2 regions of the Bacillus sp. PK6-025 genome follow, and region 2 is predicted to be linked to the other one. Evidence: predicted binding sites of a transcription regulator. Region 2 holds the regulator's gene; the other holds the start of a gene.

Region 1 (4,427 bases), 160 kb from region 2:
ACATCGCTTCCCGTTTATCTAATGATTCATCTTTTCGGTCAAGGTTCTCTTCCTTTTGAAGTAAACGGTTTTCTTGTTTTTGAAGCTCATTTCGTCTTTCACGAACTTCTTGTTCAGCTTCTATCCGAAGCGTATGAATCTCGTCCTTTGCTTCAAGAAGGGCTTCTTTTTTCAACGCTTCAGCATCCCGCTTTGCGTCTCCAAGAATTTGTTCGGCTGCATTTCGCGCACCTGAAATTTTTGCTTCGGCAATGATTTTACGAACATAGTAGCCAACAACTAAACAGAATAGGCTCAGCAAAATGGAGATGAGAATTGCTAAAGGATTCATAACTTTCACCTCCTCTTGCTATGAACTTGTCTTGCTAAAAGTAAGTGTCGGCATGTACATTGTACTTCTTCTCAACATACAGAACCTTCACAGGGAGTGAAGCGGCTTCACAGCCCTTGTCAAGTTTAAATGTTTATCAATCATGTTAAGAAAAACAAGTGATACAATTTCATTGTAATTGTGTGGGAAATACTTGTCAAGCTTACGGTCTTAACGTTTCCGGATTAAACGCCTTTTCAAACGGTGCGGATGAAGGTGATGGACAAAGGAGCTGCGTCTGAATGCGCAGATGAAAGGAAAAGGCTGCCGATCGGGCCGGCAGCCTTTGACATGTTTCATGATTAAAATTCGAGTTCTTCTTGAGCTTGGGCCGCGTCTTCCTGAGCAGGAGCAACGCCTCCAGTGTCCAAACCGTAGTGCTCCCGGATCTGCTCTTGAATCATCAAAAGGATGTCCTTGTTTTCTTTCAGGAACTGTTTGGCATTTTCACGGCCTTGTCCAAGACGTTCCTCCTGATAAGAGTACCATGCACCGCTCTTCTGAACGATGTCAAGCTCTGTTCCGAGATCGATGATTTCCCCTTCTTTTGAAATCCCTTCCCCGTACATAATGTCCACTTCGGCAGTCCGGAATGGAGGGGCCACTTTGTTTTTCACGACTTTGATTTTCGTCTTGTTCCCCATGACATCGTTGCCTTGTTTCAGCTGCTCTGCGCGGCGCACTTCAAGGCGGACAGAAGAGTAGAATTTCAGCGCTCTTCCGCCTGGCGTCGTCTCAGGATTTCCAAACATGACGCCGACTTTTTCACGAATCTGGTTAATAAAGATCGCGATGGTCTTCGATTTATTGATCGCTCCGGAAAGCTTACGAAGCGCTTGAGACATCAGTCTGGCCTGCAAACCGACGTGGGAATCCCCCATATCTCCTTCGATTTCAGCTTTCGGCACAAGCGCTGCCACAGAGTCGATGACAACGATATCCACCGCTCCGCTTCTGACAAGAGCTTCGGCGATTTCAAGCGCCTGCTCGCCCGTATCAGGCTGTGACAGCAAAAGCTCATCAATGTTGACGCCCAGCTTTTGTGCATAGACGGGGTCGAGCGCGTGCTCGGCGTCGATAAACGCCGCCTGTCCGCCCTGCTGCTGAACTTCGGCAATCGCATGAAGCGCCACCGTCGTTTTACCGGAGCTTTCAGGCCCGTATACTTCAATAATCCGGCCGCGCGGGTATCCGCCCACTCCAAGAGCCGTGTCGAGCGCTAAAGAACCGCTCGGAACTGTTGAAATTCTCGTTTCAGTTTGTTCGCCGAGTTTCATAATCGAACCTTTACCAAACTGCTTTTCTATTTGTTTAAGCGCCATATCTAAGGCTGCCTGACGATCACTCATTCTATTTTCCTCCTTTATCACTTCCGCTATATCTACTATACCTTGTTTGCGCGGATTTGCCAAGAAAAAAGCGAACGCATATTCGATTTTTTTAAGAGAAAAAAATCGATCCCCTAAAATGGAATGACTTTTTTCATAAGAAAGATATACCGAAAATTCGGTTTCCGCTTATTTTTCCATCATTTTCAGCAACAGATGGCAGCCGTATTTGGCAGAACGCTTTCGCACCGCAGACCTGGATCCGGCGAACTGAAATTCGAACGCTTCTTCAGCCTGGTCCTTCACGGAGATGCCGATAAACACCTTTCCTGCCGGATGGCCTTCTTGCGTATTCGGCCCGGCTACTCCAGTAAAGCTGATGCCGATATCGCTTCCTGTTTTGACTCTGATGCCTGCGGCGAGCTCTTTTGCGCATTGCGCGCTGACCGCACCGTAGCGCTGCAGCGTGTCTTCAGCAACGCCGGCCGCTGAAACTTTCAATTCGTTTGTGTAGCAGACGGCGCCGCCTTTGAAATATTCGGAAGCGCCGCTCATTTCCGTCAGCCAGGTGGAAAAAAGCCCGCCTGTAAAGCTTTCCGCAGCGGCCAAGGTCATTCCCTTGCTCCTGCATGCTTTCGCAAGCTCTTCTGCAAGAGATGTATCATCATACCCGTAAAAGAACTCTCCGACCCGCTCCAGGATGAGGTCTTCCGTTTCTTTTAACAAGCGGTTTGTCTCCTTCGGATCCGCATGCTTTGCCGTGAGCCTGAGCGTGACTTCCCCGTCGGCCGCAAGCGGGGCGATTGTCGGATTAGTCTGCGCATCGATGAGATCTTCCAAATCGGTTTCAAGCTGGGATTCTCCGATGCCGAAGAACCGCAGCACCCTTGACACGATCTTTTCCTTCGAGCCGAGCTTTTCCAAAATCAGCGGCTTCGCTTCGTTTTCAAACATCGGCTCCAGCTCTTTCGGAGGTCCCGGCAAGAGCATATAAAAGCGCGATTCATGCTCAAGCAGCATTCCCGGAGCCATCCCGAAGCGGTTCGGCAGAACATCGGATCCTTCGAGGATCAACGCCTGTTTGCGGTTGTTCGGCGACATCTCCCGGTTCGTTTTTCTGAAGTAATCCTGAATCGATTCGAAGGCTTCATCGTCGAGCTTAAGAGGGCGCCCGACAACTTCAGCGATCGTTTCTTTTGTCAAATCGTCTTTCGTCGGTCCGAGGCCTCCCGAAAAAATGATGAAGTCAGACCTTTTCTGAGCTGTCTGAATGACTTGTTTAAGGCGTTCCGGGTTATCTCCCACCGCCGTGTGATAAAATACGTTAATGCCGATTTCGGCCAAATGCCTGCTGATAAACTGAGCATTTGTATTAGCGATTTGTCCGAGCAGAAGCTCAGAACCGACAGCGATAATTTCCGCTTTTCTTTCCAACTTCATTGTTTCCACTTCCCCACGTTTAGTTCGATGTTTTTAAAGCATCCCAGTTTTTAGCGAAATAATCCCATCCTGATACGACTGTGAAAAAGACAGCCACCCATAAAGCAAGCGATCCGAACGGGAAGGATACAAGCTCAAATGGAAGATTGTGAAGCAAAAGAGCAGAGATGGCGATGATCTGAGCCCATGTTTTCACTTTTCCAAGCATGTTGGCCGCGACGACTTCCCCTGTTCCCGCAAGGACGAGCCGCAGTCCCGTTACGGCAAATTCCCGGCTGATAATGACAATGGCCATCCAGGCCGGAGCAAGATGGTAATGCACCAGAATAATTAAAGCGGAAGACACGAGCAGCTTGTCTGCAAGCGGGTCAAGAAATTTTCCAAAGTTTGTTACAAGGTTCAGCTTTCTCGCGTAATAGCCGTCAACCCAATCGGTGACAGAAGCAAAAATAAACAACAGTGCGCCGATCAAATGGGTGACCGGAATCGACTCGCTGCCGAAGGAGACAGCCCCCCACTGAAACGGCACAAGCATGATGACCATAAAAACAGGAATTAATGCGATTCTAGAAAGCGTGATTTTATTCGGTAGATTAAACATAAAGGTTCCTCCAGATATGTATGTTTTCCTAATGATGATGAACGCAAGAAAAAGTCATCTGTACAATTAAGATGACTTTTCCTCCTTTTTATTTTGAATCGTTATGTTTTGTGTCATCACAGTCTTAGGATCGAGCTTGTAAGAAAGAACTTCTCCGTTGATTTTAATTTCAACGCCCGGCGCATATCCGATCCGCAAATCAATTTGCGATTGATCGGTAATATTCTTTTGAAAGGTTTCTCCTTTTTCCATCATTCCTTCTTTAAGGGAGCTTCCTTTCTCGTCGCGCACCCTGACCCATGAGTTTGCGTTTGCCTTTACTTCAAGCTCCAGCTTGTCGGATCCTGATACTTCATAAGTTGTGGAAGAGCCTTCGCTTGCGGTCGCTTTCATGGTCAGCTTGTCGTTCTCATCAGACTGCTGATCCTTTTTTTCTTTGTCGCCTTCAGCGCTGTCTTTCTGCGCATCCGTGTTCTGTTGATTTCCCTTTGTCAGCGGGGAATCTTTTGAGACGTCATACTTGCTTTGCGATTCCTCTGTCTTAGGCTCTTCAGCCTGCTGGTTGCCTCCGCCGTTTACAGCCTGAACGATGACGTAAATGATCGCGATCACAACGATAACGCCGGCTGCCACAAGCAGGGTAGGCAAAAGTTCAAGCGCTTTTGAGGCAGACTTGGGCAGCTCTCTC
Region 2 (4,427 bases):
ACGAAAAAATCCCTTGCTAAGGGATTTTTTTCGTCTCGGTCGCCCGTATATAATAGTGTTAACAATCGCTTCTGGACAGGGGGGAAGATGATGTTTGCTCCGGATGCCATTCTCCGTACGTGGAGAAGATTCGACGCTTTTCCGATGGAAACGCTGACAAAGGCATGGTTTTATCATCAGGGAGGGGATCAGAAACAGCGGAACGTCTCAATGATGAAGGAACACCACCAAGAGTACGGCATTGCCGGCAATTGCTTTGACCTTTCGATTTGGCTGCTGGACGAGTTTACAAAAGACGGAGTGGAAGCTTTTCCGATCGGCCGTTCGTTCAAAACAGAACGCGCGCATGCCGCAGTCATCGCGCTTGATGAAAGAGGACGGCGCTTTTTATGTGATCTGGGAGATCAATGGCTGCAGCCGATTCTGATCGACTGCGAATGTGAAGATTATACCAGTGAAAAGCTGGACGGTTTTTTCCCGGCAGCACAAATTCAAGTCAAGCCGACAACCGGCGGAGTTAAGGTCCTTTACCATCGGCCGAACGGAAAGGTGTCAACTCAAGTCTACTCTACAGAGCCTGTTGACATGTCCGTTTTTTGGGAGGCAGCTGAATGCTCGCAAGCGGCATTGAAGCCTGCGCCATTACTGGAATGCAGAATTCCGTTTCAACATGAAATCGCGCATTGGGAATTCAGCGGCTGGGACATATATCTTAGCACGAGCAAAGGATTATACAGAGAAGCGAAGCCGGACACAATCGAAGGCTGGACTGAGAAAATCCATGATGTCACCGGATACGATAAAAATGTTATCAAGAAAGCGTTGGAGATTTATCAAACCCGCGCATGATCTTAAATCTTGAAAAAAACTCATTTTATACATATCATGTGGAAAGAGGAGAGGATAAGATGAGCCATTATGACCAGCAATACAATGCAATCATTCAAAAAATTATTGAATCAGGGATCTCCGATGAAGAATATCAGGTCCGGACGAAGTGGGATTCAGACGGAACGCCGGCTCATACGCTGAGCATCATGAGCGAAAAAATGCGGTTTGACAATTCGGAAGTGCCGATTTTGACGACGAAGAAGGTGGCGTGGAAAACGGCCATCAAAGAGCTGCTTTGGATCTGGCAGCTGAAATCCAATGATGTTCAAGTTTTGAACGATATGGGGGTTCATATTTGGGATCAATGGCGGCTTGAAGACGGCACAATCGGAGCAGCCTACGGCTATCAATTAGCGAAGAAAAACAGAACGGTTAACGGGCAGAAAGCCGATCAAGTGGATTATTTGCTCCATCAGTTAAAGCATAATCCGTCTTCACGCAGGCATTTGACCATGCTGTGGAATCCCGATGACTTGGACGGCATGGCCTTGACGCCCTGCGTCTATGAGACGCAATGGTATGTGAAAGAAGGAAAGCTCTCTTTGGAAGTAAGAGCGAGAAGCAATGACATGGCGCTTGGCAACCCGTTCAATGTGTTCCAATATAACGTCTTGCAGCGCATGATCGCCCAAGTCCTCGGTTATGAGCTGGGCGAATACATCTTCAATATCGGCGACTGTCACATCTATACCCGTCACATCGATAATTTAAACATTCAGATGAAACGCGAGCAATATGAAGCGCCGAAGCTGTGGATCAACCCGGACATCAAAAACTTTTATGACTTTACAATCGATGATTTTAAATTAATTGACTATAAGCACGGCGACAAGCTGACATTTGAAGTTGCCGTATAAACAGGCGGATTTTCCGCCTGTTTTTTTGTTGTGTGAATGAATCATTTTTAAAAAATACAACGATGAAAAAATTTGCATATCCGGCAGCCGCATGTTTCCTGACGGCTCCCGTGTATACCGTTTAGAGTGGACGCAAAAAGTACATGCAGTTTTTCACGGGTATGCCCCGAGCATTTAACTTACGTTTATTTACACAATCTAAACGTCTTTTTCACAAAGAGCCCGAAAAGCAAAAACAATTCTCTCTTAATCTGTTAGTGACACCAGCATATACAAGAGGAGGTTGTTTTTGTCATGATCAAAAAATGGGCGGTTCATCTGCTGTTTTCCGCATTGGTGCTGCTTGGGCTTTCGGGAGGGGCTGCATATTCTTCTCAGCATGCCGAAGGCGTTGCAAGGTATGATGACGTATTGTATTTTCCGGCATCGCGCTATCCTGAAACCGGTGCTCATATAAGCGATGCGATCAAAGCGGGCCATTCAGATGTCTGCACAATTGAAAGATCTGGAGCGGATAAGCGCCGTCAGGAATCATTAAAAGGGATTCCGACTAAGCCGGGCTTTGACCGTGACGAATGGCCGATGGCCATGTGTGAAGAAGGAGGAAAAGGAGCGTCGGTCAGATATGTCAGCTCATCGGATAACCGCGGAGCCGGCTCCTGGGTCGGGAACAGGCTGAGCGATTACGCTGACGGGACGAGAATTTTGTTTATCGTTCGATAAAAGGGAGACAATGAAAAATGTTTCCTCAAGGAAACATTTTTGTTGACAAGAAAACTCGTTTGGGGGATAATGGTAATGTAAGCATATGATCAATCCCTCTGTTTCAGGCTCGCATCCTTCATTCCGTCTGGATGTGGGCCTGTTTTTTCGTGCGAAAAAAAACCGCCGACCGGCGGTTTTGCTGATGAGTCCGTTTTTTAATGAACCGTGCGGAATACGCCAATGACTTTTCCGAGAATCGTCACATTCTGGAGGATGATCGGTTCCATCGTCGGGTTTTCCGGCTGAAGGCGGATATGGGTTTCTTCCTTGAAAAACCGCTTAACAGTCGCTTCGTCGTCTTCGGTCATCGCAACGACGATATCTCCGTTGTTTGCGGTGTTCTGCTGTTTGACTATCACATAATCCTGATCAAGAATTCCGGCATCGATCATGCTTTCGCCCATGATCTCCAGCATAAAGACATGCTCATCCGGCGGCGCCAGGCGGTCTGGAAGCGGAAAGTATTCCTCAATGTTTTCGACTGCGGTAATCGGCGTACCGGCCGTCACCTTTCCGATGACCGGGACATTGACAACCTGGTTTTTCGGAATGTGAATTTCTTCCTCTGTATCGAGAATTTCGATCGCTCTCGGCTTCGTCGGATCCCTTCTGATCAATCCCTTCGTTTCAAGCCTTGCCAAGTGGCCGTGTACCGTTGAACTTGACGCCAGGCCGACCGCTTCTCCGATCTCCCTGACGGAAGGCGGATAGCCTTTGCGTTTCACTTCTTCTTTAATGAAACGCAAAATATCAAGTTGTCTTTTTGATAGCTTCGTCATTTTTTGCACCTCAAAACGTCGATTTTAGCTAGATTATAGCATGTTTTTCCTTTGAGTACAAACATAGGTTCGAAAAAAAACGATTGACAGAAACATTTGTTCGTATGTATACTGAAATCATAAAACCGAACAAACATTCTGGGGTGATGGATATGAAAAGAGAATCATTGATTTTTGTCAGTCTGTTTACTGCTGTGATCAGCTGCTGTATTCTGTTTGTGTCTTTTGCCGGTAAAATCGAAGAAAGAAAGCAATATGTTAAAATAGAAGTGCAGGAAGGCGATACATTGTGGGAGCTGGCCGACCGGATCAAAGGCGGAAAACCCGCTGACAAACAAAAATTCATCGAATGGGTCGCCGATAAAAACAATCTGCCGACCTCCGTTATTAAACCGGGCGATGTTTTGGTCCTGCCGGTAGCCAAACAGCACTCCGATCAATATCAGCTTGCAGTTGTAGAATAAATGATTGAGGGGATTTCCATGAATGCGATTATTTACACCAGGGTAAGCACTGCGAAGGAGCAGCAGGAAACCTCATTAAAACGGCAGGCTGAAGAGCTCCAGTCGCTTGCCGCCGAGCACGGGATGAACGTCGTGAACGTCATTTCCGAACAGGCGAGCGGATATGAGATGGACCGCGACGGCGTCTTCGATCTGCTCGAGGAAATCAAAACATCAGACATTGACGCAGTTTTAATACAGGATGATACGCGACTTGGAAGAGGGAATGCCAAAATTGCCCTTCTTCACTGTTTATATAAAGAAGGCGTTCAAATCTACACGCTGGCTCACCGGGGAAAACTTGAGCTTTCCGAAGCGGATTCGATGGTTTTGGAGATTGTCGGCATTGTCGAAGAATACCAGCGGAAAATACATAACCTGAAAATTAAGCGGGGAATGAAGAAGGCGGTCGAAAACGGCTACCGCCCGGAGAGGAATCTGAAACACCGCAATGAAGGCGGCGGGAGAGAGCGGATCGAAGCGCCTCTTTCAGAAATCGTCAGGCTCAGGGAGAACAAGCTGACGTTTGCGGAGATTGCAGCCGTGTTGAGAGGGTTCGGATACAGCATTTCAAAAGCAACCGTTCACCGCCGCTACCAGGAGTATAAGGACGGCCTTGCAGACTAATCTGT

The links. The regulator LexA, encoded in region 2, represses DNA repair genes until DNA is damaged. The targets are predictions, from matches to a motif close to CGAACATATGTTCG.
Region 1: recA (recombinase RecA) is a predicted target of LexA. The motif match lies at 1,791-1,804, and genes of this name have one in related genera.

What each region holds. Positions count from the first base shown of each region.
Region 1 is NZ_CP096509.1:1,865,717-1,870,143, reverse strand. Features, by position in the region: gene rny (ribonuclease Y) at 1-331, opposite strand, end outside; gene recA (recombinase RecA) at 673-1,719, opposite strand; gene M1D67_RS09660 (competence/damage-inducible protein A) at 1,888-3,138, opposite strand; gene pgsA (CDP-diacylglycerol--glycerol-3-phosphate 3-phosphatidyltransferase) at 3,158-3,739, opposite strand; gene M1D67_RS09650 (helix-turn-helix domain-containing protein) at 3,806-4,427, opposite strand, start outside.
Region 2 is NZ_CP096509.1:2,028,147-2,032,573, forward strand. Features, by position in the region: gene M1D67_RS10615 (hypothetical protein) at 88-849, shown strand; gene M1D67_RS10620 (thymidylate synthase) at 909-1,748, shown strand; gene M1D67_RS10625 (NucA/NucB deoxyribonuclease domain-containing protein) at 2,043-2,471, shown strand; gene lexA (transcriptional repressor LexA) at 2,669-3,292, opposite strand; gene yneA (cell division suppressor protein YneA) at 3,445-3,756, shown strand; gene M1D67_RS10640 (YneB family resolvase-like protein) at 3,775-4,422, shown strand.